Regions from separate parts of the Paenibacillus sp. S29 genome, predicted to be linked through region 1. Evidence: riboswitches for the same ligand, from Rfam matches in the RefSeq annotation. Region 1 holds a riboswitch; the other holds the start of a gene.
The links. Region 1 has a riboswitch for cyclic di-GMP ahead of ACL9RM_RS12520 (glycosyl hydrolase). Riboswitches for the same ligand answer to the same signal wherever they lie in the genome.
Positions count from the first base shown of each region.

Region 2: linked by a shared signal. The riboswitch ahead of ACL9RM_RS07910 (collagen binding domain-containing protein) and the one ahead of ACL9RM_RS12520 (glycosyl hydrolase) in region 1 are both predicted to bind cyclic di-GMP.

Region 1 covers NZ_JBMOUI010000006.1:127,496-142,754, reverse strand. Annotated here, with positions in the region: gene ACL9RM_RS12575 (O-antigen ligase family protein) at 1-764, shown strand, start outside; gene ACL9RM_RS12570 (WecB/TagA/CpsF family glycosyltransferase) at 769-1,539, shown strand; gene ACL9RM_RS12565 (O-antigen ligase family protein) at 1,545-2,987, shown strand; gene ACL9RM_RS12560 (lipopolysaccharide biosynthesis protein) at 2,993-4,372, shown strand; gene ACL9RM_RS12555 (glycosyltransferase family 2 protein) at 4,395-5,234, shown strand; gene ACL9RM_RS12550 (glycosyltransferase family 4 protein) at 5,221-6,408, shown strand; gene ACL9RM_RS12545 (glycosyltransferase family 4 protein) at 6,405-7,553, shown strand; gene ACL9RM_RS12540 (glycosyltransferase) at 7,582-8,682, shown strand; gene ACL9RM_RS12535 (UDP-glucose dehydrogenase family protein) at 8,688-10,016, shown strand; gene ACL9RM_RS12530 (hypothetical protein) at 10,281-10,418, shown strand; gene ACL9RM_RS12525 (sugar phosphate nucleotidyltransferase) at 10,680-12,056, shown strand; cyclic di-GMP riboswitch class I at 12,212-12,292, shown strand; gene ACL9RM_RS12520 (glycosyl hydrolase) at 12,306-13,880, shown strand; gene ACL9RM_RS12515 (hypothetical protein) at 13,929-15,259, shown strand, end outside.
Region 2 covers NZ_JBMOUI010000004.1:30,833-46,091, forward strand. Annotated here, with positions in the region: gene ACL9RM_RS07910 (collagen binding domain-containing protein) at 1-2,182, opposite strand, end outside; cyclic di-GMP riboswitch class I at 2,605-2,685, opposite strand; gene ACL9RM_RS07915 (AraC family transcriptional regulator) at 2,736-3,617, opposite strand; gene ACL9RM_RS07920 (DUF445 domain-containing protein) at 4,211-5,467, shown strand; gene ACL9RM_RS07925 (TIGR02328 family protein) at 5,501-5,881, shown strand; gene ACL9RM_RS07930 (NAD(P)H-dependent oxidoreductase) at 5,985-6,659, opposite strand; gene ACL9RM_RS07935 (winged helix-turn-helix transcriptional regulator) at 6,849-7,232, shown strand; gene ACL9RM_RS07940 (stalk domain-containing protein) at 7,314-8,561, opposite strand; gene ACL9RM_RS07945 (YcnI family protein) at 8,800-9,549, opposite strand; gene ACL9RM_RS07950 (copper resistance CopC/CopD family protein) at 9,581-11,299, opposite strand; gene ACL9RM_RS07955 (bifunctional diguanylate cyclase/phosphohydrolase) at 11,554-13,404, opposite strand; gene ACL9RM_RS07960 (DUF5317 domain-containing protein) at 13,687-14,280, opposite strand; gene ACL9RM_RS07965 (multidrug effflux MFS transporter) at 14,481-15,259, shown strand, end outside.

The DNA of each region.
Region 1 (15,259 bases):
AATTTACGGGCGCAGTCAGAGTACAAGGAGCGAATATACCGCCGCATCTGGCAATGCTCTCCTTTCTCGGAATTGCTGTCTCTCTAATTGAAGTTAAGCGTAAACCCAAGCAAGCCGCTTTTTATTACACTGTGTTGGCACTGAACTTTCTGATTCTGATCGCCACCGGTACACGTGGACCGATTCTGGCATTGTTATTAATGTTTGCTGTGTATCTGTTTGATATTGCCCGTCAGTACCTCAAGGGGAAAGTCAATTATTTGCTACCGCTGGCCGGATCGTTTTTGGTTGCTCTGGGGGCGGTGGCCCTGCAATGGAACAATTTAAAAAAACGCTCCTTCGAACGGGAGACCGATACAGGCATTGACCTGTCGGGACGCTCGGAGGCATGGGAATATTTTTTGAACAGAGTACATGATTACCCTTGGTCAGGGAGAGGTCTTGGCGCGGTAACGGTTGCGAACGACGGGACATTATTCAATGGCTTTGTTGTACCGCATAACGAGTATATACGCTTTTATTTTGACACGGGATATATCGGTTGCGGGCTATTAATGCTTTCATTGCTGATCGTGTTCGCTCTCATTTACCGGTCGCTTGCCAAGTCTATCAAACCTTATTTTGCAAGCTTAATTGCAGGCTTTCTGATCTACTCGTTTTCAGATAATACGTTGTCGACGGTTCAGATGATTATTCCATTTTGCTGGTATTTGAACGCGTTATACCAGACATCTACTCAAACCGATTTTCGCAAAGAGAAGTGATACGATGAGCAGAGTGAACATGTTCGATGTCAACTTTGATAATTATGATTTTAATGATCTACTCGAATTTATAGATACTTCTATTGAACATCAGCGTCATTCCTACATTTTGACCTGTAATGTCGATCATGTGATCAAGCTTCGCAAGGATGATGAATTCCGCAAGGTGTATTCGGATGCCGGAGCTGTAGTGGCCGATGGGATGCCTATCATATGGGCGTCTAAGTTACTGAAAAAGCCCCTCAAACAAAAGGTGTCCGGGTCAGATTTGTTCACTCGGCTGGGAGAGGCTTTTGAGGATCGAGGCTATCGTTTATTTTTTCTGGGTGCAGCTGACGGTATTCCTGAGAAGGCTATGCTCAATCTCCAGGAATCTTATCCGAACATGAATGTGGTGGGCTGTTACTCTCCTTCTTATGGCTTTGAGAAAAACGAGGAGGAGAATAGGCACATTATCCAACTGCTTCAAGAGGCTCGCCCGGACATCGTTTTTGTAGGTGTAGGCGCACCTAAACAGGAAAAATGGATCTACAGATATTATGAAACTTACCGTGCTCCGATTTCGATTGGGGTGGGAGCGACCTTTGATTTCCTGTCGGGAAATGTGAAAAGAGCACCGGAGCTGATGCAGAAGACGGGATTTGAATGGTTCTGGAGGTTGTCTCAGGAGCCTAAACGATTGTGGAAAAGATATTTGATTGAGGATTCCCAATTTCTCGTTCTGCTGTTTAAGGAGATGTTCAAGCGGAAGCGGATGAAGGGAGGTCAGGGGTGAGAAACATGAGTCGGTTGGCAGATCAGCCGATTTCCGTTTGGCTAGGAAATCGGCGTGGAATCAGCATGATCGGCATGGGATTGCTGGCTTGTATGCTGCCACTCGCCATCGGATTTGTCAGCGCCAAGATGAATCCCACCATGAGCCAGCAGGGAGCCATATTGCTGGCACTCGTTTTTCCGGCCTTCCTGCTGGCGATCCTGCAATCGCGGCTACTGATTCCTTACACACTGGCAGTGTGGGCAGTAGGCCCGGAAATCCGCCGCATTGCGGATTGGATGGAGGGAACATATCACTCGGTTTCCTTGTTGAGCGTGGCACCGCTGCTGGTAAGCAGTATGTTGATTATTCCTGTGTTGCGAGGCATTCATCAGGCGGAAAAACCCTTGACCCGAATTGCTGTATTTTTCGGCATAGAATTGGCCTACGGAAGTGTGGTCGGGTTATTCAAAAATGGTATTGTTTTTGCTTATGATTTAGCCAATTATGTGGTTCCTTTGATCCTGTTGCCTTATCTTGCGATTAAGCCCATGAAGGCGAAGGAGCTGGACCGACTGCTGTATTCATATGCCAACATTGCTGTTCTTGTGGCAATTTACGGCATTATCCAGTACTTGACGGTGCCTCCGTGGGATGCATTTTGGATGAATCATGTAGAAATGAATTCCATTGGTGTTCCAGAACCACTTCAAATCAGAGTATTTTCTTCCATGAACTCGCCCGGTCCCTGCGCTATTTTCCTGGCGATGGCACTTGTACCCATGCTAATGGAAAAACGTTGGCGCGGCACTTTGGGATGGATCGGAATCCTGCTGACGGTCGTTTGTCTCTTAATCACGCTGGTACGTTCAGCCTGGCTAATTGCCTTCGTCATGTTGCTGGCTTACATTCTCAGTTCATCTTCCAAGGGAAAGTGGAAAACCTTGTTTCAACTAGCTATAGTTGGCCTTCTTCTCTACATCATTGTTCCAAAACTTCCAGGGGCAGAAGGTTTGGTGGCTCGTATGCAGACGCTGACGGATATTCAGCAGGATCATTCGTACAATGAACGTTTGGATTTACTGCATACGATGCTTCCGGCGATTGCTGGCAATCCGGTCGGGCAGGGAATCGGGAGTGTAGGAATCGGAACGAAGCTTGATAACGGCGGCGATCTCGGCGAACTTGGGATTATGGATAATGGATATATCGCCATTTTCCTCACCTTCGGTATTTTCGGGGCATTCTTTTTCTTCGGTGGTCTGTTCGTTATCATCAAGCGCCTTCTCGCCCGTATTGCCGAACGAGATGCCAGTCAGCCTTATATCAGACTGGCGTTGGCTACGTGGGCCGGAGCTGTAGCCAGTCTCATATCAGATAATGGTTTCCCCGGTATGCGCGGCTATCTGATCTGGATGATGATCGGAATAGGACTATGGGCAAAAGATGTCATCGCGGAAAGAAGGTAAAGGCTGTGCAAAACTTACAAGCATTATCCGCACCTGTCCGGACACTATGGTCCACAGTGATTCGGTTTGCCAAAAGCAAGGATAACAGCTCTGCAGCAGTAAAAACGATGATATTCAGTATGCTGATTCTCGTCGTGAATATGCTGACTGGTGTGCTAACGGCACGATTCCTGGGTCCTACTGGACGCGGGGAACAGACAGCGATGGTGAACTGGTCCCAATTTCTCGCCTTCTGCATGAGCTTCGGTGTCCCGTCTGCATTGATTTACAATGCGAAAAGGAAACCGGAGGAAACGGGCAAGCTGTATGGTCTGGCCTTGCTGCTGGCTACCATGTTCGGGGGCTTGGCGACACTCGTCGGAGTTTTTCTAATTCCTTATTGGCTGCGCTCTTTTTCTTCATCGGTCATACTTTTCGCGCAGTGCTCCATGATGATGTGTCCGCTCATAGCGATTTCACAGATCAATAATGCATTGCTTCAAGTTCGCTCGGAATATAAGCAGTACAATTTATTCCGGTATCTGGTACCGCTGAGTACACTGCTGGGTCTGGCGATTCTGATCTTAACCGGAAATATGAATCCGTACACCTCGGCATTGGCCTATTTACTGCCAGGCTTGCCGATTTATATCGGTGTCACGATACGAATGATTCGGCTGTACAAACCAAAGGTAAAGAACAGCTGGACGCAATTTAAAAATCTCTTTACCTACGGTATGGGTTCATACGGAAATGATCTCATGGGGCAGGTTTCCACTTATATTGATCAGATTTTGATTGCGGGTCTGCTCAGACCCGCTGATCTCGGTTTATATGCAGTAGCGGTCAGCTTGGCCAGGATGGTGAATGTATTTTCTACCTCAATCATTGTCGTGCTGTTTCCCAAAGCCTCTGGTCTGAATAAGGAAGAGGCGGTGGCCATAACATTTCGGGCATTTCGAGTGACATCAACGGCAACCTTTCTGGCTGCGGTGATGCTGATGCTGATTGCTCCGTTCGTATTTACATTGTTATATGGTCAAGAGTTTAAACAAGCGCTCACGGTATTCCGGTTCTTGGTGCTTGAGGTTGCTATCAGTGGAGGGACCATGGTGCTGGCACAACAATTTATGGCGTTGGGTAAGCCCAAACTGGTTACCATTCTACAGGGTGTCGGATTGGCGCTCGTCATTCCATTGCTGTCCATACTCGTGCCGAGATATGGATTGACGGGTGCAGGGATAGCAATGCTGTCTTCGGGGATTCTACGGTTCATTTTCATTTTATGTAATGTTAAATTCGTTCTAAAAATGAAGATTCCAAGACTGCTTATTTCCAAACAAGATTTTCAATGGCTCCGATCAACGATGTCGCACTACATCCGGAAAAAGCCAGTTAACGGTTAGATAAAGAAGGAGGCACCCGCTAATGAACCACATGTCTAGCGTTCCCGCGGACAACCGGATATCCGTAGTTATTATCGCTCAGGATGATGGCACTCGAATCACAGCCGCCATTAAATCCTGCAAGCCCTTTGCGGACGATATCGTCGTCATTGACGGAGGGAGCAAGGACAATACGATTCAGGTAGCTGAATCCTTGGGCTGTCGGGTGTTTTCTAACCCGTGGCCCGGTTATGCCAAGCAGCGCATGTTTGGTGTTGAAAAAGCGGAATTTGATTGGATATTCCTGATTGATACGGACGAAGTAGTGGATGCAGAGTTGCTTGGAGACTTGTTGAAAGTAAAGGAAACGCTCCACGATCCGGCCAAAGCATATTCCGTATTCCGGATTGGAGATTTTCTCGGCAAATGGATGAACAAAGGTGAATACCTGGTTCGTTTGTACAATCGGCGTATTTATGGCATTACGAATAGTCTTGTTCATGAAATGCCGGATGTAGCCTCTTCCCAGATTGTCAATCTGGAGGGCGTGTTATGGCACTACGGCTTCCGCAGCATCAGTGATCATATGACTCGTTTTAACAAATATACAGATCTGGAAGCAGAGACGGCATTTAACAAAGGAAGATCCTTTCGGATTACCAGACTGTTGTGGCGGCCTCCTGCCCGCTTTGTGCAGAAGTATTTTGTCCAAGGCTTATACCGCAAGGGATTGGCGGGTTTTGCCGTAGCAGTATTCTGGGTGATGTATGAGTTTCTCGTCTGCTTCAAGCATTATGAGCTAACCAAGCGGCGAAAAAAGATAGAAATCGTGGATGACGGACATACCGAGCAGAAAGGAGAAACCAGCTATGTCGTACAATAACGGATTTCGTATTGCGGCAACGGGGCTGAGCTGGCCGTCCTTGCAGCCAGGAGGCCTCAACACATATTTCAAATCCATCTGTGAGCAGCTTACATTAGAGCGCAATACGCTGGATGCTCTAATCTGTAGTGACGAGCAGCCGCAGGCGCCCGACCGTATTCGGATTCATTCGATTGGCAGCAAGCAGCAATCCATGTGGAAGCGTCGAGAGCTAATGCAAAAATATGCAGCAGAGCTGTTCGACAAGCAACCGACGGATGTACTGTATTCCCATTTTGCTCCCTATGGTGTCGGACCGGCGCTGGAGGCGAAAAAAAGAGGAATCCCGGTAGTTACCACCTTTCACGGACCGTGGACGGAGGAAATGAAGATTGAAGGACAGGGCCTCAAGCATTTGTTAAAAACGACGTTGGCCAAATCCATTGAAATGAAGGCCTACGGATTGGCGGATAAATTTATAGTGCTCAGCGAAACTTTTCGGGATATTTTGCATGAGCACTATAAGGTTCCACTCAGCAAAATTCATATTATTCCTGGTGCGGCGAATGTAGAAAGGTTCCACCCGGCAGAGGATCAAGAAGCGGTGCGGAAGCGCCTGAATTTGCCGCAAAATGCGACGATTGTGCTAACCGTTCGTCGTCTTGTTAATCGAATGGGACTACTACAGCTACTGGAAGCATGGCGACGAGTAACCGAGCGTCATCCTGATCATGTGTTGCTGATTGGAGGGAAGGGCCCCTTGATGGAGGAATTGGCTTCCAAGGTGGCGGAATACAATCTTCATAACCATGTAAGGCTGCTCGGTTATGTGTCGGATGAGGAGCTTCCACTGTACCACCAAGCATCGAATTTGTTCGTTGTACCCACACAGGCACTGGAAGGTTTCGGTCTGATCACAGTAGAGGCGATGGCCTCGGGACTGCCGGTGCTGGCGACTCCTGTGGGTGGCAATAAGGAGATTTTAAGAGGATTCCGTCCCGAGCTTTTGTTCAAGGGAACGGATAGTGAAGCCATTGCTGAAGGGTTGCTGCGTGTGCTGGATCATCGTGAACTTCTACCGAATGCAAGGGAATGCCGGGACCATGTCCTGAGCAGATATACATGGGGACATGTAGCGGAGCAGGTGGAAGAGGTGTTCCGACAGGTCCTTGATAGAAAGGCGGCGGCGAAATGATGAGAGTAGCTTATATTGACCATACGGCAAGATGGAGCGGCGGCGAAGTCGCTTTGTACAACATACTGACGAATATCGGGGAACATATCGACCCGCTCGTTATTTTGGCAGAGGAGGGCGATTTAGCAGATCGGCTTCGGCAGCGTGATATTGATGTGCGCATCGTTCCATTGGACGATTCGATTCGCAATCGGGGACGGAATGCCGTGAATCTAGGTGCACCGGCAGCAGCTTTTCGTTTGCTGGCTTACGGTAGAAAACTTGCGCCCTTGCTGCGTGAGGAAAAGGTCGTGTGCGTTCACACGAACTCGCTCAAGTCTGCACTGTATGGTACAGTAGCCGCCAAATCGGCGAAGCTGCCCTTGATCTGGCATATCCGTGACCACATCGGTCCGCCGTATCTGAAGCCGATTGTGGCCAAAGGGATTCGGCTGATGTCCCGCTTTTTGCCCAACGGAGTGATTGCTAATTCCAAGTCCACGCTGAGTGCGTTGGAGTTACCCCCGGACAAAAAGACGCTTGTCGTTTATTCCGCTTTTGCCAAAGCAATTACAGCACGTGACACGGCTGCCCATGTACGTGGTGATGACTCGTTTAACGTCGTATTGGTCGGCAGATTGGCGGAATGGAAGGGACAGCATATTTTACTGGAAGCAGCACGCTCCTTTTTACCGGATCAGCGCGTGAAATTCTGGCTGGCTGGAGATGCGTTGTTCGGAGAAGAGGAATACAAGCAACGATTAGAGTCCACGATGCGCGAATACGGGTTGGCTAACGTCAATCTGCTGGGACACGTCGATGACATTCAAGGCCTGATGCAGCGTTGTGATTTGCTGATTCATACCTCTATTACACCAGAACCATTCGGTCAGGTCATTATTGAAGGCATGGCTGCGGGTCTCCCCGTGATTGCCTCCAATGAGGGTGGACCCAAGGAAACGGTGGTACCCCATGAAACCGGGCTGCTTATTGAACCGGGGGATCCGGCTAAGCTGGAAGCAGCCATCCGCTGGATGTTGGAGCATCCACAAGAACGTCAGCAGATGGGTGAGAGAGGGATGGAACGGGTCAAGAAGCATTTTGTCATCGAGAACACAGTTAAGGATATAGTTCATTACTATAAGGGTTTGTTGGCAGGAGTCTGACCGACATTCGCGTTAAAGGATGATTCAGATGAAAATAGCGATAGCGCACGATTACTTAATCCAAATGGGCGGAGCGGAAAGGGTAGTAGAGGTATTCCACGATATGTATCCGGAGGCTCCTATCTTCACAACGGTGTTCAGCGACGACCGCCTGTCGCGTAACTTGAAGGATGCGGATATTAGAGCCACTTGGCTACAAAAAGTCCCAGGAGTGAAGGACAACTTCAAAGGAGTGCTGCCGCTGTATCCCATTGCTATCCGTGATTTTGATTTTAGGGATTTCGACATTGTTTTAAGCTCCAGCAGTGCATTTATGAAAAGCATCCAGGTACCCAAACATACGTTTCACATTTGTTATTGTCACACACCGATGCGGTTTGCCTGGGATTACGATACATATATGGCCCGGCAGTCCAAATCCAACCTGCTCAAAAACATGCTCAAGCTGTACATGAACCGGTTGAAAACATGGGATGCCAAAACTTCTCGCAACGTAGACCAGTTTGTCGCCAACTCTTCGGTTGTTAAACGAAGAATTTTGCACTATTACCAAAGGGATTCGGATGTGATTTTCCCACCTATTAATACATCCCGTTTTAAACGCGCTACAAACATCGGTGACTATTACCTGATCGTATCCCGATTGGTGTCCTACAAGCGCATTGATCTCGCGATCGAAGCATTCAAACGTAACGGTCTCAAGCTGCGCATTGTGGGTGAAGGACCCGACCGTAAACGACTCGAAGGTATGGCTGCCCCGAACATTGAGTTCCTCGGCAGGCTTGAGGATGAAGAGGTTAACAAGCTGATGGCAGAATGCCGAGCGCTCGTTTTTCCGGGTGAAGAGGACTTCGGTATTACGCCTTTGGAGGCGAATGCGGCCGGACGGCCTGTCATCGCTTTTCAGGGTGGGGGAGCGCTGGATACGATTGTTCCTCATGTGAACGGCGTATTTTTCCGCAAGCATCAAGTAGAGGATGTGCTGGAGGCCGTCGAAAAGGTTGAGCAACATGCGTGGAATGTGGACGATATCATTACCCATGCGCGCAAATTTGATGAAGAAAATTTCAAGGATCAATTAAAAAAGTATGTAGAACAAGCCTATGTGAACTTTCTAAAAGGAGGATGAACGGAATGAAGCTGGCTGTAATCGGTACTGGATACGTTGGGCTCGTCTCGGGTGTATGTTTTGCGCAAAAAGGTAATGAGGTGATTTGTGTCGATCTGGAGCAGCACAAAATCGACATGTTGAACCGGGCAGAATCTCCGATTTATGAACCGGGTATTGAGGAATTGATCGCGTTGAATCTGGAAGCGGGCCGGTTGGAGTTCACCTCGGATTTGGCCGATGCGGTACGCCGCTCGGATATCGTAATTTTGGCGGTAGGTACACCTTCTCTGGCTAACGGCGAGGCGAATTTGTCGTACATTGAACAGGCGGCCGCTGATGTTGGGAAAGCCATGAACGGGTATAAGATTATTATGACCAAGAGTACTGTACCTGTCGGAACGAACGAAAAGATTAAGGACGTGTTGGCTCGTCACACGAGTTTGTCTTTCGATATCGTCTCCGCGCCGGAGTTCCTGAGAGAAGGCTCAGCCATCAATGATACGCTTTATCCGGATCGCATCATTATTGGTTTGGACAATACAGGATTGCGTGAAACCATGGTCACTCTGCATCAGGTGTTCACGGATAAAATCTATGTGACGGATATCCGTAGTGCTGAAATGATCAAATACGCGTCCAATGCGTTTCTGGCAACTAAAATTTCGTTCATTAACGAAATCGCTAATATTTGCGAAAAGGTTGGCGCCGATGTCACCTGTGTGGCTGACGGTATGGGTATGGACAAACGGATTGGCTCCTCTTTCCTACAAGCAGGGATCGGGTATGGTGGCTCTTGCTTTCCAAAAGACACAAATGCGCTTATCCAAATTGCAGGTAATGTAGACTATGAATTTAAGTTATTGAAATCGGTGGTCGAGGTGAATACCGACCAGCGCTTTATGATTGTATCCAAGCTGCGCGAATCGCTGGGTCAACTGAACGGTGTGTCCATTGGCATTTGGGGCCTCGCCTTCAAGCCAAATACAGATGACATCCGCGAAGCTCCAGCACTGGAAATCGTAGAAACGCTCATTCAGGCAGGCGCTATTGTCAAACTGTATGATCCCATTGCGATGGATAAATTCAAGGAGCGCGTGGATCACCCGAATATTATGTGGTGCTCATCCCCACAGCAAGCCGCTGAAGGTAGCGACGCTGTGTGCCTGTTGACCGATTGGGAAGAGTTCAAAAAAGTCGATCTCGTACAACTGGCCTCCATTTTGCGCAAGCCGGTTCTCATTGACGGTCGTAACGTATTCGCTGAGGAACAGATCCAAGGCTCCGGGCTCGAATACTACTCCGTGGGTCGTCCGCGGATGAGTGGGTGGAATCGGGATAAAGTGGAAGTTTAAAAGTGACAGATTAAAAAGTGACTGTGGCGGTGTTGGAGGCGCTGAAGGCGCTGCGCGTGCAGATTGTTCTTCCGATTGCTGTTACCCCCGGATTTTCTGGATTATATAAAACATTCAAAGGTTAAAATCCGGGGATAAAGGCAAACGCTGACGCTTCTTCAGAACAATTCTGCCCGCTCCGCTGCTTTTCGCCGTGGAGTCACAGTTTTTAAACTCCCACCTTATGGGGGGAGTAGGAAGGGCGTATCGGAGGGAGCGGCGCGGTTGAAGCCGCTCCTTCCGATCAAGTACGCCATTGCGGTTGCCGAAGGCAATCTGGGCAAGGCGTTACGAAACCTCGATTACTTGAAGCTTGCAAGCACAGCGTGCAAGCACCGAAAGCGTGAGATTTTTACAGGCTGACCGGACTTAATAATGTCCGGTCGTGCCTTTTGCAATAAACGGTATGATCGGCATGATGCATTTTGAGTAGCGCAGGAATGGATTTGAATCTGGAGAAGCGGAGCGGTCGCCTTTGACTTGGGATTCTTACATATAAATGTCTTACACAATCCAAAGAATCCCACGGCAACAGCGATCGTAAGATCAAATCCAGCCCGTAGCGGGCTACTCAACTTTGCCCCATCCGATCATCCAACCAATATAGAGAGGAAGTGGAGAGTTATGAAGCTCGTACTTTTGTCTGGTGGTTCCGGTAAAAGATTATGGCCTTTGTCCAACGATTCCCGTTCCAAACAATTTTTGAAGGTACTGGAGAGCCCGGAGGGGATTTCGGAATCCATGGTACAGCGGGTATGGAGACAATTGGGAGACAACGGATTATCAGAATCCTCGTTTATTGCGACAGGGAGAGCACAGGTCGAAATGATCCAGAGTCAGGTCGGGCCGAATACGCGCATCATTGTTGAGCCGGAACGCAGAGACACCTTTCCTGCGATTGCGCTGACAGCGACTTATCTATATTCCATTGCTGGTGTTTCCCCTGATGAAATTATAGCTATTTTGCCTGTAGATCCTTATGTTGAGGATGCTTTCTTCGCTTCCGTAGCCCAGCTGGAACATACACTCCAGGAGAGTGAAGGCAAGCTTGCTTTAATCGGGGTTGTCCCTTCCTATCCTTCAGAGAAATATGGTTACATTATTCCGAAAAACGATGCCACCCAAGGTAGCACAGGCTACCGCGAAGTGAGCCATTTTCAAGAGAAACCCGACCGGGAGCAGGCGGAGCGTCTAATTGAACGCAATGCTCTATGGAACTGCGGGGTTTTTGCATTCAAATTAAGTTATTTGCTGGATATCTTGGCATCCAAGGGTTTGCCGCTGAATTATGAAGAAATGCAAAAGCAATACGCATCTCTGGAAAAAATCAGCTTTGACTATGAAGTAGTCGAGAAGGAAAAGGATATCGTAGTTCTTCCGTATGATGGTTTTTGGAAGGATTTGGGTACCTGGAATACACTCACAGAAGAAATGTCTAATCAACAAGTGGGCAGAGGTGTAGTAACGGAGGATTGCGTCAATACGAGTCTTATTAACGAGTTAGACATTCCTGTGGCGATCATTGGAACGAATGATCTGATTGTAGCCGCTAGCCCGGATGGTATTCTTGTGACCAATAAGGCCGAAAGTCCTCGCATTAAGGAAGTGCTCAAGGCTCATGATCAGCGTCCAATGTATGAAGAACGTCGTTGGGGGCAGTATCGGGTTGTGGATTATGTCAAGTATGACGAGGGTAACGAGGTATTGACCAAACGAATCCGCGTACGGAAAGGCAAAAATATCAGCTATCAGCTTCATTTCAAACGGAGTGAAATTTGGACCATTATTAGCGGTGAAGCGGAAATTATTTTGAATGAGAAGCTGCACAAAGTAAAAGCTGGTGATGTAGTTCGCATTCCTGAAGGAACGAAGCATAGCATTTTGGCTGTGACCGATGTGGATTTTATTGAGGTGCAGACTGGTTCTGAATTGGTTGAAGAGGATATTGTCCGCTTTTGTATGGATTGGAATGAAATTTCCCGTCACCAATTTATCTCATAATTGTTTTCGTAAAAACGAAAAAAAGACGAATTCATGAAAATTCATAGCTCAAACTGTCGAAATTGGGCGAAAACCTGTAAATTCATGAACATGACCTATTAAATTTTGGTAAAAGAAAGTCGATACTTAGGGTAAGAAGGAATCCAAACTCCTTCCAACGATAAACGCAGCCCTGTCGAAAGGCAGGTACGCAAAGCTAAAGGGCCTTCTACAAGGATGGCAGCCTGGCTACCGAAAGGAAGAGCGAAAGTGAGATTCAATTTTATTCCTCTGTATCGACTGATACGTCATGTACTCCCCGTTGTTATGCTTTTTTCATTGTTGCCCGTCGGTTTTGGTGATTCTCTGTCTGTGGCGAATGCCGCTTCATTACAACCTGTTAATTCGGACGCTTCTATTCAGGCCCGTGAACTATACAATTATTTACTCAACATCTCAGGGGAAAAAATAGTCACCGGTCAGCATGATTATTTGGAAAGTCCGGATGAATTAAGTAACAAGGTCCAAAAAATCAGTCAGGCATATGTTGGTGTACACGGCTATGAGATGGGAGCTATCTCTGGTCAATCTGACGCTACGGAAGCAGCACAACGTAAAAATGTCGTTGATAGTGCTATCCGTTGGAGCAGATCCGGTGGTATTGTGACGATGACTTTTCATGAAGCGCTACCGGGTAGGCCACTGACTTGGGCCAATGTACAGGCGAAAGTAAGTCAGACAGAGTTCAACAAATACGTGACCCCAGGTACTACGCAGTATAACCTCCTCATTGCCGATCTGGATAAGGTCGCTGTTTCGTTAAAGCAGCTTCGTGATGCAGGGGTTCCGGTTTTGTGGAGACCTTACCACGAAATGAATGGTGACTGGTTCTGGTGGGGAAACAAAACTAATTTCAATCAGCTATGGAATATCATGTACGACCGTTTTACAAACACACATCAATTGAACAATCTGCTGTGGGTATGGAGTCCGAATGCGCCCAATTCGTATACTGTTCCGTATACCCCGAAATACCCGGGGGATGACAAAGTGGACATTTTGGCAGTAGACATTTACAACAATGATTTTAAGCAAAGTCATTACGAAGGCTTGCTTGGATTGGCACGGAATAAGCCGATTGCCATTGGGGAGCATGGTGAGATGCCTAGTTCTGAGGTGTTGCAGGCTCAGCCTAAATGGGTATATTCCATGACTTGGGGCAAGATGCTGACCGAGAATAACACAACAAACCAAATACAGGATTATATGAATGATTCGAAGAGTTTGACACGGGATGATGTGAAGAATGGGCTGGCAGCAATCGAACAACCTGGGACAGATGTACCGACCTTACCGGACGAGGGACAAAGTGAGCCTATCCCGGCTCCGACCCCTCCTTCCGTTCCTGATGTGGTATATGTGAACGGGTTGCAGGGCGAATATTTTAACAATATGAATTTGAATGGAAGTCCTGCTTTGATCCGTACAGATAGCAAGCTGGACTACAACTGGCGCGCCAATGCAGCTGATCCAAAGGTGAATGCCGATCAGTTCTCGGTTCGCTGGACGGGTAAAATCAAACCACAATATAGCGAGACCTATACGTTCACAACGATATCCGATGATGGTATTTGCGTATGGGTAGACGGCAAGTTGGTGATTGACAGCTGGTTCAAACAAAGCTGGACGGAGCGTAAAGGCAGTATTACTTTGGAAGCAGGCAAAATGGTAGATGTAAAAGTGGAATACTATGATGAAAAAGGCGACGCAATGGCACGTCTTATGTGGGAAAGTCAGCATGAAGCGAAAGCGGTGATTCCCGGAAACGCTTTGTTTCTTCCTTGATTGATACTCTTTCCCGGTCCAAAAATTTGAGGAGAGAGGGTGGATCATATGATAAAAAAATGGTTATCCCATAGGTATACAGTCGTTTTATCTGGACTATTAGCGGTCGTAGCTATAGCGATGATTGCTTGGTTTATATACACGCCTTCAAGAAGCGCAGAATTGCAGACGGATAAAGTAGCGGCTGCCAGTCCAGTATGGAAGCTGGGTCAGAGGGATGACTCTTCAGCGGAATTCAAAGGTGTGGTCGGTAGGGATAATATCGACATTTCTACAGCAGCTGCCACTACCGAATCGTCTGCTAAAGGAGCACTGTCAGCGTTGTCGGTAGCAGAAGAGAGTACAACAGTTCCGGTATTGCTCAGCAGTGGAGATATTCCTCCCGGTTTGAATGCGTCCACGAACCCTGAACTGACACTTCAGTATAAGCTGAATCAGATACCTCCCAATGGTATGATATTCCGTGTTCGGATTTTGGATGCGGGCAAAGCAGTCCCGCAAATGGCTGTATTTTCAAATCATCAGCTGTCCGGTATTATTCAGATTGCCGGGGTATCCGGTACTGGGAGTGCTTATAATTTCAAAAACAACTACGAGTTGTATATACCCAAAGAGCAATTGCAAAGCGGTGTTAACGTACTCAAGCTAAAGACAGCGCGCTGCCTATACTGCTCCTCTGCAGAAGATAAAAATGTGTGGTGGACTTGGGATGACTTGAGCTTGGAGACGTTAGCTTCACCTGCGGTCGAACCGGTACACGGTAAATATATACTGACCGGAACAAATGTGAACAATAAAGAATTTTATTATGATCAGGGTGCAGTTAAGCATTTACCATACGTTCTCAAGTGGCTGGGCATTGCTTATAGTGGCAATGTCATGAGGGTCACCTGTGCCAGTAATGTGGGCAAGGCATGTACAGACGTGGATGATTACTATCAAACGTTAAAGCAGTATAATATGCAATCGTCTGCTTTGTATTTATATACAGGTGATATTAAGCTGCAAAAAGATGGTTCTCTGCCAGAGACAGCCAAGCAAAAGTTGCGCGATTATGTAAAAAAATACGGTTCTTATCTTCAATATTATGAAGTAGATAACGAACCTGGATTATTTAATCGCTCCAAGGCGGTAAACCTGGCTGTGGCCAAGTGGTTGAATACAGAAGGCAAGCAATTGGCACCGCATCTCAAAACCGTAGCACCGGGCTGGGCCTACTGGCCAACGTACTCTACCAAGGCGTGCAAAAATCAAACCAGTGGTACGCAAAAATGCGGTGACCCAGATGGATGGGAACGAGACCCGGCGCAACGTAAACAGCTGGAGGAAGTCACCGACCTGACCAATGGACACGCCTATGGTGAATCGTATAATGAAGA
Region 2 (15,259 bases), on a different contig from region 1:
GCAATTCATTACCATTTTGCTGGGAGGGAGGAATAATGGTGTATTGATCTGCTGGGATTTCAGCCCCTTTTTGTACGCCATCCCACCATCCCAGTAAGGTCATATCGTATACTTTTACGGAGGCGGGCAGTAACTTCTGACCTTGCAACAAGGGGTCTCTCACTTCCGCGTGATTCAGGATCTTGCGATTGTAGTTAGCTTTAATGTCCCAGGTAATGAGCTTGGAGGTCGCATTATAGCTTCCTTGCTTGGCACCGTTTCGTTGTGTCATAAAGTCCGGCCAGATCGGGCACTCCACTTCTTGCGATGATCTTTCTCCGTCTTCAAACTGGTATTCTATATGGGATTTATTACGAAACTCGGGCTTCGTCGTATCCGTTTTCCAGTCATTATTATAGGTAGTTGAATACTTGATTGTATAAGCCTTCTGAATGGCTTTATGAAAAATGAGCGTAAATCCTTGTTTATAGTCCTGTGATAGCGGAATCAGCTCATAATCCGTGGGTGCACGTAGCTCCGTTGTTCCGTCAACACTTTGAATTTTCAGGGTATCCGGTAACAAAGCCAAGCCCCCGTTTGGAAACACATCCTGAATGACGATATTTTTCATGATGTACAAGTCTGTATTGATGGTAATCACCCAAGGTATGATTTTGGTGTTGTAATTGGGTGTGTCATACATTTTAGTCATAACTCCGCTTATGATTTCCGTCGATACAATCTTCTGCGTTCCATCCGAGGTTATGATGTTTATAACTTTTCCATTATCATAGACACGGCCTCTGGCTTGAGTCTGGTATCGGATGGTATAGGCTGAATCTACGTCGAAGTTGAATTGAAGTTTGAAGCCGTTGCGGTCCGGATAATCAACTGGGATGACAGTATACGCCCACGATGGGAGTTCCTCCAGTGTGTTTCCCTTAAATACTTTCAAAGAACCGGGCAGCAATTCTTGAGTTTTATTGAAATGATCAATTAAAAGAGCTTTGGCTTCGGGAATTTTTGTCTCGCTGAAGTTATATCTTATGGCCCACGAGAGTGTTTGTGTGGCATGATCATATTTTTCAACCTTTTTGGACAAAAATTCACCACGTTCCACCTGAACAGTAGCGGTAGCAACAACGTTCTCTATCGCATCTCCTGAAAGCGTTGCTGTGTTGGAGAAACGAGTTTCATCGCCAATAATACGCGTGGAATATTGAATCTGATAGGCCGTGTTAATGCTATCGTCTTGAAAATGAATCACAAACCCTGTCCCGGCTTGATCTGCTTCAATGGCATATTCACTTGCATTCACTAGGTCTCGAACAACGGTCGAGCCGTCGATATTGACTTGTAGATGATAGAGCCGGATAGAGTCTCTTCTGAGTTCCAGCCCTGAAGGAATTGGATCGGTGATGAGGGCATGCTTTACGGTGTTTAGTTGTTTGTTCACATCAATGGTCCAGTCGATCTGATTGGTGCCAGCTATTTTCCCTTGTTTGCTTAGGGTTGGCCCTGACTGGGGTTTTACATTCACGATGACCGTTTGTACCCCGCCTTTGATCGGAATCGCAATGATGATCTCTGTACTGCCTTTCACCGTTTCTTTCGTAAACTCGGTTTTGATTTGCAGTTTGCCGCTGACATTGGAATGATTCTCTACATATTGGTTAAAGGTCATGATCACCTTGCCCTGACGATCTACTGTGAAGTATCCCACGGTTCCGTCGGTAGTGACTAACGGAGATGAGATATCAGTGTAGATGACAAACTGTTCTGGTAAATGAAAGGTGAAGGTGTCCCCTGACTTATAGGTATTGTCAGGAAGCTCCCATTCATAGCCTAGTTGGATGGCTGATCCGATGTCGAATTGGCTGTCTGGACTATATACCGCATCAATGACACGCCCTGTTTCGTCGGTCAGGCTCAACTTCGTTAATATGCTCTGCGGAGCTGCATCATGTTGAGACTTTGAACTGGTTGCTCCTTGAACGAAGGGAACCGTGTTTGAAGGAATCTCCCTAGGAGGTTCAAGGTTTGGGACAACGTATACAGCATCCGTAACGGTATGGTTAGGATCGGATACAGCACTCTGCGGCAGTTCTGGGGCTGGAGCATCTGCGTAAGCCAGCGTTGCGCTGAAAAAGCTTTGGACAATGAGCAATAAGGCAATGATCATTACATTTATTTTTGTTCTCATGCTCCAAGTGATTCTCCTATTCATCGTAATATGGCAATGCTTCGGCGGTTATGTTTTTTCCTTCCCTCCTCCTAGTTCGAAATTAGTATATTCAGCATGCTAGGCTGACATGACTATCCCAATAGAAAAAAAGCCCTGATCATAGCGATCAGGGCTTTCAGGCTGTCGAGAAACCCCCTGTTTTTTTGCAGGGGGTTTAAAACTGTCTTAGTGGTCTAAAAACTAGGGGCCTCAGATCGTTTTAAATCGATTTTTGTTTTAAAAGATGCGTCTCCCCATATAAAAATAGAAGTGTCGAAAAGTCCTCTGGACTTTCTCGACACTCTGAAAGCCCTGATCATAGCGATCAGGGCTTTCTTCGAGAGAGGTAAAGCAATTTGTGATGGATCTATGTAAAAAAGACATAATAAAAAGCTCGTTCATCTGGTAGCTGGCTGCCATCTGGAAAGGAAGGCCCTATAGTTTTGCGTCACTGCCTTTCGACAGTTTTGCCATTAACTTGAATAGCTTGTGCGTCTATCATCTATCAAACTGATTTCATGTAACCTCTCATTTACAACTTTGAACGGTTCCCCCATTTTTTGCGGAAGGAATGAGGTGTTTCTCCTACATGCTCCTTGAATAGGTTAATAAAATGGCTCGTATTGGGAATCCCTACGTACCTTGCGATATCCACAATGGACATGTCACTGGTTTTAAGCCAGCTTTGAGCGGCTGTGATGCGGACATTAATGAGATAATCAATCGGAGAGAAACCGATCTGCTTTTTGAAATTTTTAGCCAGATTAAACTTGTTTAATTCAAACATATCTGCCAGCGAGTCCAGTGTTATTCGCTCACAGTAGGACTGATCCAAATATTTCTGTACCCGACGTACTTCGCTCAGGGTTTCAGCATTCACACACGGATGATCATAGGGATGTTGCAAAATGCACGTTAGTATTTCACCAATGAGCCTGGACGTTAGTAGCTCAGCGGAAAGACTTCTGTCAGACTGCCCACAAATCAGAGCATGGAGCTTATCCAATATAATATGCGGATTATGCATGGAAATGACCGGTTTATTATGCTTGGCAAATTGTTCGTAAAAATTTTCAATCAGATTGCCATACAGGTACAGGCTGATAAACTCCCAGGATTCATGACCGGAGGTGCTGTATTGAACATATTCCTCGCAATTAACAAAGAACAAATCTTGAGGTTTTATGATATATTTCTTGCCCCGGTACAGTAATTCTCCCTTACCAGACAACGTAAAGACAAGCAAAAAAGAGGCAAGTTCTTTCCTTTCCATCATAAAAGCAGAAGTTTTTTGGAAGTAGCCTACTTCCTGGATATACAAAAGGGATTGCTTGGCAAAAGCGGAGGGAGTGCGTACAATAACGACCGGATCGCCATTCCAGAGGCCCACGTTGTTTTTTTGGTCTGTTGTCATATTCAATTCCTTTACAAAAAAGCAATTTTATCTAGCATATCTTGGTTTGAATTACCAATATATAATGACTGATTAAACATGATTCCCTATTTATAAAAGTTTATTTTATCACATCAAATATGTCTATATAGCAAAATATGTGTTTGAATTTTATGGGAGTATCACTTTTTATGGATATATAACCTGGTAATCCATATGAAAAAGTCGAATGCTGTTGAAAGAATCTGGGGTTATCATGGATTCAAATCCTTTCTGAGGTCAAATACCAACATGGTACTGAAAAAAGGTATCTTATGCCCATTCAACTTTCTTGTTCACTTCTCCTTTCGGTTTAAAAAAAATGGGACTTGGTTCTGATAAAATGGTTCGTAAGGCTTATTATTGAAAATAAGAGTTTGGGCCCAGTGCTGTGATTTTGTTCACAAACATGAATGTAAAAAAGAGAGATATATGCATAAAAAATTACGCAAAAAGTGCCCTTGCGCGTTTCATCTCAAGTGCTTTCAACTTTGGAAATGACACGGGCAATGATATGATGGGTAATACAGGTATAGTGCTTTACTTACTCGACAGTCAGTTTGGAGGATTACAGGATGGGAAAACCAAAAAATACGAAAACCGCAGCGGCTTGGTCGCTCGTTATTCTAGGGGCAGGCTTTGCAGCCACATTGCCCTTCCAGCAATATGGCTGGGCTCGTTTGTTAGCCGGAGCTTTTGAGGCAGGACTTGTAGGGGGACTGGCAGACTGGTTCGCTGTCACTGCTTTGTTCCGTCATCCGCTAGGCATTCCGATACCACATACCGCGCTGCTTCCTAAAAATAGGGACAAGCTCACGAATGCATTGGTAAGTACGGTGGAAAATAACCTGCTAAACAAAGACAGCATCGCGTCTAAAATTGCAGATATCCGTTTGGCCGATTTGGTGCTGGGCGGTGTAGAAAAAGGATTGCGCACGCCGGAGGCGGCGGCATCCATAGATGTTCTTGCCAAGCGGCTTGTCCAGTCGCTCCCGCTCGCGGAATTGGCTCCGGTCATCGTGGCGGAGCTCAAGCGGCAGGTGACTGACTTTGACGCCGGACCGCTGCTGGAGTCGCTTGCTCGTCAGACCAGCGCGAAGGGCTATGATCGCCGCGCACTGGATTATACGCTGGAGCAAGCCGAGTCCTGGCTTTTGCGACCCGAAACGGGTTATACGCTGGGTACCTTAGGGATGCAGGCTGTCAGTGGTTTGCAGGTGAGCGGGCTGATGCAGTTTGCTTTGAACGCATTCCTCGGCTATCTGAACGAAGAGCGTATGGGTGAAATGATTCGTCATTTCCTGCTGGATCAGGTAGCAGAACTGCAAAGGGAAGAGCACCCGCGCCGTCAGGCTGTGCTGGATGGTCTGAAAACACAGGTGACCCGATTGGCGACGAAAGATACGGTTCAGGAAGGGTTGAACGGCTGGAAGGATAGCCTTGTTGAAGCTTGGGAAGGCGATGCGTCAGTGCTGGGCAAAATGGAAGAGCTGCGTATACGCTTATTGGACTACATGGAAGACGGAAGCTATGTGCAGACCTATATTTTACCGCTATTGGATCGGATGCTGACTGATTTAAGAGGGAATACCGAGCTGCTGGACAAGATCAATGTGCGAATTGTGGAGGGTATTACTGGACTGGTGGAAGCTAACCATAGTCGGATTGGTAACTTGGTGCGCGAAAATGTAGACAAGATGGATAACAAATCCCTGATTGCACTGATGGAGGACAAACTGGGACAGGATTTGCAGTGGATACGTATTAATGGCGCAGTTACAGGCTTCCTGATCGGTATTGTGCTGACAGGTATCCGTATGCTAATCCATTAGAACAGAAAAAGCGACAGATAGGGTTGTGGAAGCATGAGGCTTTGGCATGAACAATTAATCGACAAGTTACCCCGTCCGCAACTGCTGGGGCAACATCGTGAGTGCTGTGCCCTGCGCGGGAACGGGTGGGGCAAGCCACACGCCACCGTGAATTATGTGTTCGATTATCACCCCATGCTGCTGGTGCGCTATCATAGGCTCATTATGGACGAAATGAAAAGCAGAGGGTACAATGTTGATCCCCTGTGGGAACAGCCGTTGTATCGCGGTAAGCAGTGTGAGCCTTGGGAGGCGGAACTGGGTGAGGAACTGGCAGGCGCGGGTGCATATGTGGAGCATGACGATGAGTATATGAAGGAGTGCTTGGACAACCTGGCTTCCAAGGGTATTTTAATAGAGATTGAAGTGACCTAAAAAGGCGGGCAAGCGGTAGGTTCATCATTCAGATGAAGTGCCGCAAGCCCGCTTTTTATGTGCTTCAATGTTCAGGGTTTGGGAAGAGGTTCGGGATATTAGATTACAGAATCCAGCGTGTGACCTTTTCCAGTGGTTGTCTGGATTTTTCCCGCTTGGGTTCATGAGCACGATAACCGAAGGCAGCAATGACTGAAATATCGAGCAGCCCGTTCTCCAGCAGTCCTTCTTCCTCCAATATGGCATGCACTTGATCGTAGTTAAAGCCCTCAATTGGACAGGAATCAATACCGATCTGAGCCGCTGCTGTCATCATATTGCCTAAGGCAATGTAGGTTTGCTTGGAAGCCCAGTCAAATAACGTACGTTCGTTTTCCAGTAAGCGTTGATTTTCACCCTGGAAAATCTTATAGCGGCCTGGCAGTGAGGCAAAGTCCTCCTCAGACATACCTTTAACCTCTTTATACATATACTCCACGTAAGGAGAATCATAACGAACATCCTTGCGCGCCAAAATCAGGACGACGTGGCTAGCCGCAGGAATCTGCTTTTGACCGCCGCTGGAAACTGCAGCCAGCTTTTCTCTCAATGCCTGATTTTGTACAACTACAAACTGCCATGGTTCAAAACCGACGGAGCTTGGAGAAAGTCGTCCGGTTTCGAGAAGGAACTGAAAATCCTCTTCCGGTATGATGCGATTGGGATCGAATTCTTTCGTGGCGTGCCTGAACAGAAAGGCGTCCAGAATTTCCTGCTTTTTAGCTGATGTATTAGACATAAAATGTACTCCTTTGGGTATAGGTTTAGTTGGTACTCTATGGGTTTTCTGCTACTATAATGAGAGCTGATATCGAATATATAGTTATCATATAGAAAGTTTTTGCAGGGAACAAGTACGCACATATTTGTTCCTTGTCATACGTCTGGGGCTATTGGTTTACACATTCTACAGAAAGAAGGGGTATACATGGCACAGGAGATGGAACATGCAGTTAGCGTTAATTTTGGATGTCCGGTAGCGAAAACCGTCGGGGTTATAGGCGGCAAATGGAAGGGAGTCATCTTGTATCATTTGACCACAGGACCGCGGCGCTATAACGAAATTCGACGGACCTTGCCTAATATTACACAGCGGATGCTAACCTTGCAGTTGCGCGAATTGGAGCGAGATGGCATTGTGCACCGTGAAATTTATAATGAGAACCCACCGCGTGTGGAATACTCGCTTACCCCGTTAGGAGATACGTTAAGGCCGTTGCTGGATTTTATGAGAGACTGGGGGATCTTCTATGGAGAACAGGGTTGCGAGCCTGTGACGACAACTTCCAAATCAGGCAAGCACTTTTGTTAAAGGGGATGAAGAAAGCCCGCCAAATGATTTCATAGAAGACGCCTAAGAAATCATTAGCGGGCGGAATAAGGTCAGATACACTTATTTAAACTCGATGGCTTCGTTCATCTGTGCCCAGGCTGTTTCTCCAATGATACCCAAGCGCCAGATAGCGATTCCTTTGAGGTCATAACGTTTGGCTAAACCGATCTTGGCGTTAACGGTGCTGTCTTTTTCGCTACCCATCGAAATCCCCAAAATGAGCTTGTCCCGCGAGGTTTCTTTCAAGGCCAGTTGTATGGCTTCATCCACCTTTTCCAAAGGCTCAGGAGTAGCCTTCTGTCCGTAATCATAGGCCATGATGATCAGATCGTCCGCCAGATTGCCCAGCGTTTTGTAGTCATAGCCAGAGTAAGAGCTGTTCAGCGGATGCAGAACGACGGTGAGCTTGAGTCCAGCCTGATGCGCTTTGGCCGATAGCTTTTGAATAAAAGCGTTGTAGTCTGAACGCGCTTTAGCTTTATCGCCGCTCCAGCCCAATCCTTCCAGGTCTAGCGTAATGCCTTTAAATTGTTTGTCGGTGGCGGTGCTGACGATTTGGGAAATGGTCTGTTCTTGAAGCTGCGCATTTTCCAAAATCTTGGTCAGCTCGTGATTGCCATCTCCAGAATAGACCATCAGGTAAGGGGAAGTCCCCTGGCTGTCTGCCTCCTGCACAATGGACTCCGGTGTTACGGTTCCAGCGGCTTGAGGCCATTTGTATTCCTTGCCGTTTGTCGTAAATTGTCCGTTCGTATCAATTCGACTCCAGCCGAAGGCAACTGCGTTAAAATCCGGTATTTTAGATTTTTGGTCAAAGGAAGACAGCGCATAGAAGCCTACTGTATACATAGCTTCACGTGGCGATGTAATGGAGACCGTCCGTGTTCCCTGGTTCCAGTTCACCGTGGCTCCAAACTGCTGCCCGAAAAAGCCCAGCGGAATCATGGTGCTGCCGTGCACGGTTTGCGGAGCGGCTGTTAGTTGAACCGTTTGTCCGTCCACTGTGGCATTGCGGCTACCCATCTTTAGAACCACCTGCTTGGTAGCAGAGCCTTGCGCTTTGGTAGCAGTGATGCTTTGGCTGGCTTGATCCCATTTCACTGTAATGCCAAGAGCCTCAGAAATAGCGCGAAAGGGAACCATGGTCGTGCCGTTCATCATGGCAGGTTGTACGGGGAACGGTAATGGATATCCGTCCAGCATAATGCTGATCTTGCTGGCCTCGGCTTGTGCCAAGGGGCTATAGATACCGACTGTGGTACTCAGAAAAATAGCACTAGATAACAGAGCCTTATTTACGATTTTCATCCTATGATCTCCTATGCTCAATAGATTGCAATGCTATCATGTTAGAATCGTGAGGGTTCTACCTATTTTACCAAAAAAATGATAGAAAGGTGAATGTGAAATAATAGGATGAGATGAACCTAAGTATGTATTTAAGCTGAATATTATCGTTTTCTTTCATACCAAAAAAGCTGACCCCTTTTAAATAGGTGTCAGCTTTTCTTTTTAAAACGGTCTTAACCTTTATCCGTAACCCAGATTACTTGCGGCGCTTGAGTGCAATGCCGACAGCTGCGGCACCAAGAACGACTGCAATGATCGAGAGGACGAGTGCTGTCGTTTGTGCAGCAGAGCTGGCTGGAGCAGAAGCGGCAGGTGTAGCTTCTACAGCATTGTTCGAAGCAGGTGCGGGGCTGCTGCTATCTTTAGCCGCATCTGTGCTCGTATGGCCTGCTGCCGTGCCCGCTGAATCGTGTCCGCTGTCTGCGGCAGGGGCAGGAGTTGCGGACGTGGCATCCGCCGTGATTTCAGTAATGGAATGTGGATTATTACTTCCTTCGTCACCTGTCCATTCCACGATACTTCCGTCACTGTAATATTGGAAGGCGTCCCAGGGTGCTGCGGTATTTTGGTCTGCATTTTGCGCTACAAAGCTGAAACGCTGATACTGACCCGCTTGAATGCCGTCTTTTTCAGTCGTCCAGGTCACGGTGGTTATTTTGCCAGAGCTGTCTTTTTCGGTGGCTACTTTCCAATCCGGTACAGGCTCGTATTGTTTGAAAACGACTTCTTTCGGAATTTTCAAGGCGACTTTGGTGGTTGGAATGTTTTTTTCCACGGGTACTTTCAATGTGTACGTTTCCCACGCATTAGGTTGTGAAACAGAAGGCTTGACTGTCACATGTGCACTGGCCATACCTGCAAAAAGTAAGGCACCCGCCGCAATTAGACCCACAGAGGTCGCAAACCTGGAAAATATGGATTTTGCTGTTTGAATCGTTGTATTCATATTCAATTCGCTCCTTTTAAACATAAAATAATTATTTTTTACCGCCTACATGCAGGGTGAATTCAGCATCAACCGCATCGAGTGATGCCGTCAGAGCATGTACTTTTACCGCCCATGTTCCTTCGGAGGTCATCAATTCCTGACTGTGGAATGGCTGTTGCTGCTTCACGGGCAGAACAAATTCCTGTTGATCTTGGTCAGGGTCTGCTGGAGTGAGCGTTAATGTAACCTGCTGGATTCCCGAAACGGCAGCACCTTTGCTATCCTGAACGGATACCTTAAATTCATTGCTGCCCACAGCATTGGGACTGACTGACAGCGTAACGTTGTATCCGCCCGTAGTGCGAGTCTCCTCAAACGGTACAGCAGGTGCCTGGCCGGGTGACAGGTGAGTGAGCACCGCAGTCAACAGCATCACGAGCAGGCCGACGGACACCTCGGCACGCAATCCCCGGGCGGCTTGCTTGCTGGGCGCCGCTTGCCTTGCGCTGCGGAACTGGCTGGCCGCAAAGGCCAGCATGACTACCAGCAGCGCTGCCTTGCCGAGCAGAACGAGTCCATAGGACGTGTTCAGCAACATGGAGGGGGCCGGAATGTACAGCACGGCTCCATATATACCGGTGGCAAGTAGCGCTGCCACCATAGCAATGCCCCAGCCGGCAAAGCGGCGCAGGGCGGCTTGCCGCAGAGTTGCCCGCTCGGATACGGGCAACTCCGCTCCGGCAACAGGCAGGCACACGACCATGACGGCAAGTGAGCCGATCCAAAAAGCTGCTGCTGCGAGATGGACAAAGTCCGCCGCAATGGCCGGAGCTGGGTGGGTAGCCGCTGCCGGATGACCGACAAAGGCTTTGGACAGCATGAGGCATAGCGTTAGGAGAGCTGAGCTGTAGCCCCAAAGACGGCGCTGGCGATCCGAAATGCTGTAATCCAGCGCGTAAATCAGCGTTACGCTTAGGAGCAGCACGAGAATCATCTGGATAAACCAAATTTGCCCGGCTCCAGTAAACTGGAGAGCTTCTCCCAGAATAGGGAGTGAGAAGCCCTCCCTGATGGAAACCCCGGCATCCCATGAAGCCTGAAGTGGCAGGCTGATCAGAATGGCGGCAGACGTTATGCCGTAGCCGCTCCATAGCAGCTTAGTCCAGCGGGGCAATGTGTCAAAGGGACGCTGATTTTGCTGATGCTGTTCACTTCGATTCTTGTCTTGGCTTATGCTCGGTAAGATGAACAGCCGGAAACAAATCGCTCCAAAAAGCAGCGATAGTCCTATGTAAAGAAACCAACGGACAGCGATTAAGTCGATTCGTGATGTCCCTGAGCCTTCAGATGCGGCAGCTTGATGGGTAGGCGCATTGGAACCGCTGCCTACTTGAAATGGAATGACTCCATTAACCGGATGTCCGTCTGCGGATAAAGCTCTCCAATTGACGGAGTAAATTCCATTTTTCACCCCTGGAATCAATTGGATTTCCATGGTGGCTTTATGATTCGGGTTGAGTTGTGCTTTTCCTGTGTCGACCCGCTTGCCTGTTTCGTCGGTCACTTTGATCGACATGAAGGCAGATTGCAAATCTTCATTGAAGGTGATGGTCACCTGAGAAGGCGACTTGTCCAAAACCTGATTTTCGGTCGGACTGGATTCAATGACAAATGCATGAGCCCACGAAGAGTGAGGAAACAGGATTAGAAGGGGGAGACACAGCAATAAAAGACAAGCCACACGGGCTGGTCTGGACAGGTACAACATGCCTGTGAAGTCACCTTCTCTCGATTACTTGAAGCGAGGATATCCCCATTTGTAACATTTTATACGGACAAACCCATTCCTATCTTAATCATAGTGCATATAGCGTGAATAGATGGAGCGAATTATGACATTTATATGAAATTTGAAATAATAAGCACTATACAAAATGCCAATCATATGAAAACCCCTAGCGTGGTTGAATTCAGGACGATTTCAACCACGCTAGGGGCAAAGAGGAAGAGCCAATGAAGGAATTAGAGCCCTGTTTCCATGAAATCCGTGAAAGCAGGTTGCTTATGTTGAATATAATGGATAAAAGTAGCCGTTAGTTTGGGATCGAATTGGCTACCCGAGCAAGCACGTAGTTCTTCAATGGCCTCCTCGAACGTTTTGGTGGGTTGATAGGGGCGCTCAGTTGTCATCGCATCAAAAGAGTCGATGATCGTCAGCATCCGACATAAACGTGGAATTTGCTCGCCCTTAAAGCCAAACGGATAGCCTCCTCCGTCATAACGTTCATGATGCAGCTCCACAAAAGGAACCAAATCTATGAATCGTTCGTTGGCTTCGACAATTCGTTTGCCCCACATGACATGCGCTTGCACCATCTGCCATTCCTCAGCGGACAGCTTCTCTTTTTTATTGAGGATATTCCAGGGAATCTCCAGTTTACCAATGTCATGAATGAGGGCACCTAGTATGAAACGCCGCTTATCCTCTGGTCCGAGCTGAAGCACATCGCTCATGTCTGCTGCATATCTGAATACCCGTTTGGAATGCTTGAAAGTGTTAATATCCTTGTACAAGAACAAATTAAGCTGCTGTTCAAGATCACGAATATCCTGCCCCAGATCGACCTCGCGCTCCACTTCATTTAAACTTCCATGCGTATGAACGATGTTTTTTCCCTGTTTCTTGGCGTAGTACAGGGCTTTATCCGCCAGATCGACCAGCTGTGATTTGTCGTAGATGTCAATGCGACTTTGTGCAATGCCTGCGGAGAAGGACAGACAGCCGTGTGGAAAAATTTCAACACCCTCATAACGAGAATCATTTAATCTTTTTCGAATAGTATTAACTATTTCGTATGCTTGTTCAGCGGTATGATCGGGCATCAGCAGGGTGAATTCTTCTCCACCATAGCGGGATACGGTGATGTGGGTGCCGGAGGTCTCCTTTTTAAGAAATTCACCGAGAAATCCCAGTAGCTGATCGCCTTTGAGGTGACCGAAATGATCATTGTATTTTTTGAAATCATCTATATCAATCAGAGCCAGACTGAGAGGAGTATTCTCGGATCTGGATATATTTAATTCAGCTTCAAGTGTATTTTCAAAGTAGCTGTGATTGTATAGCCCTGTTCTGCGATCCATGTTCGCCTTTTCTTCGATTTCCCGATACAGCGTGAACATTTGCTTGAATGCGTGAGACAGGAGCATACTTAGCCCAAGGAACAGCAAAAGTCCTAAAATGCCATTGTCATAAATCAGTGTAGTCAATACCAAAGACAGAATGAGTGTACATAAGTATACGAGCAGAGATTCAGCCAAAAAAGCCTGTTTAAGCTCATTGAAGGACCCTTTGTATGCGATATAAAAGTAGATGCCCAGTGTGATGGTATTCACCGCAAAGTAGCAAATCAAGGCCAGCAGGTAGGAAACAAAATGATCTTGGTTTAAAGCCCCCTGCGTTCCGCCGCTTAGCTCAAATACTGTTGAAGACAGGGAAATGGAAAGAGCGTAAATGGAAAAATTGACGGTATGTTTCCACCAGGACAACTCTGTGTGCCGGAACATAGCGATGATTACATTTAACAGCAAAATTAGAATAGCAATTTCGGTGCCATGCACAAAAATACAAGCCAGATACACGGAGGAATCCATAGACTGCTTGTTACTGGCGGGGGGGAGCTGGAATGTAAAATGCTCCAGAATCAGAACGGCTCCCAATAGGGAATAGATCGTGACCCACTCTGTTGTCGTATAGTGCAAAAAGGACCATTGGTTCGTATACAAGAGGACGATCATGCCTACCATACATATGCAAAACACGTATATTCCCGTCGCGGTAACCCGTTCTTGCAGCTTTTTTATTATACTCATCATTTCTTCTCCTGCCTTGTCGTATCTTGATGTCAAAGCTACCAGGGGTGAATGGGATAATTTACAATTTTGTAATCGAAAATTTCACATGAAAAAACAGGCCGGAATCCAGCCTGTTTTGTTGAGCCTGTGCTTCCTTTTTTTCTTATCGGTGACTAGCCCCCGATTTTGTAACCGGAAGTCAAAGCAATGATGACAGAAGCCACGATAATAGCATTGATAATCACGCGGGAGTATTTCAAGTTTTTCATAGGGTTCCCTCCCTTCCTTGGAATAAGGTGCGTACTAGGCGTGGTGGGGATTGGTTTCTTGCTGCTTATCCTTAGTTCTCTTCACGACCATAATGCTTTGGATAAACAGGAACATCCCGAAGTTCATGACAACATCTCCAATACTAATTACCTGCGTGCGGGGATAGGGCTTGGAGAGAGGAATAATGTCACCAAGCAATGATAGACGCGTGCTCGCATCCATCATGTAATGTTTCGAGATGACACTTCCAGATTTAAGCATATCTGTATAATAGGGACCCAGCACCTCCGAAGCGCTCAACGAGACCGGCATCCTGCCGCCATTCACCGCCATAACGATAAAATTCATCAATACGCCGATTATAATAAGCTTGAATCCCTTATGATGTCTGTTCAACCAGAGAAATATCAATCCAACCACGTAGACTCCCATAAATAGATACCCGTTAATGGCTGCCAGCCAAGCCCACTTTTCCTGGGCATAAAAAATAATGAATTGTACCAGCAGCAGCACAGGGAACATCCAGCCGGCTATAAGGCGAATTTGACTGAAACGGATCAGACCTTGCCGCCAGCCTCCTCTGAACAGACCTACAATGAGACCCAGTAGCACTCCATCATAGACCATTATCATTCTCCAGATTCCACAAATTTTTGTTTTGGTTACCGTATAATTCGACCTGAAATTGGTAAATTCCTGCCTGATATATAGCAGTTTTGAAAAAAAATTGCGGATTAGCGTGTAATTATTCGAAGCTAGACGAAATGAGTGATATCATGATGTATTGAAGAAATTATTTATATTTTGTGAAAAGGATGATTATTATTATGAACCGGTTATCCAATACTGTTATGGTTGCGGCAGATATGACCAAATCGCGAATATTATGGATCGCCTTTGTCCTGGGTGCATTGAGTGCTTTCGGGCCGTTGTCCATAGATATGTATTTGCCGTCGTTGCCTACATTAGCCGACAATTTGCATACGACCACTTCGCTGGCGCAGCTTAGTTTGACCGCCTGTCTGTTAGGACTGGCCGTTGGCCAGATCGTTGCTGGTCCGCTTAGCGACGTAAGGGGTCGCAGAGGACCGCTGGTGATCTCGCTCATTCTGTACGCTGCTGCTTCGCTGTTATGCGTGTTTGCGCCGAATATCGGTATGCTCATTGCGCTTCGCTTTATTCAAGGGCTTACGGGGTCGGCGGGGATCGTGATTTCCAGAGCTGTAGCCCGTGATCTTTACTCGGGCAAAGAGTTGACACGCTTTTTCTCACTGCTCATGCTGGTGAACGGCGTGGCCCCCATTGCTGCACCAGTACTGGGCGGTGTCATATTGAACTTTGTTTCCTGGCGTGGTGTATTCATGGTGCTTTGTGTAGTCGGCGTGGCTATGCTGATTGCCGTCGTGTTGGGTTTGCCAGAAACGTTGCCAACTAACCGCCGTTCGTCCGGTGGCTTGAAGCAGACGCTGGGAACACTCGGTCATCTGTTTGCCGATCGACGCTTTATGGGCTATGCCCTCTCACAGGCGCTGATTACAGGAGCGATGTTCGCGTATATCGCTGGCTCACCATTCGTGCTTCAGGATATTTTCGGGGTTTCCCCTCA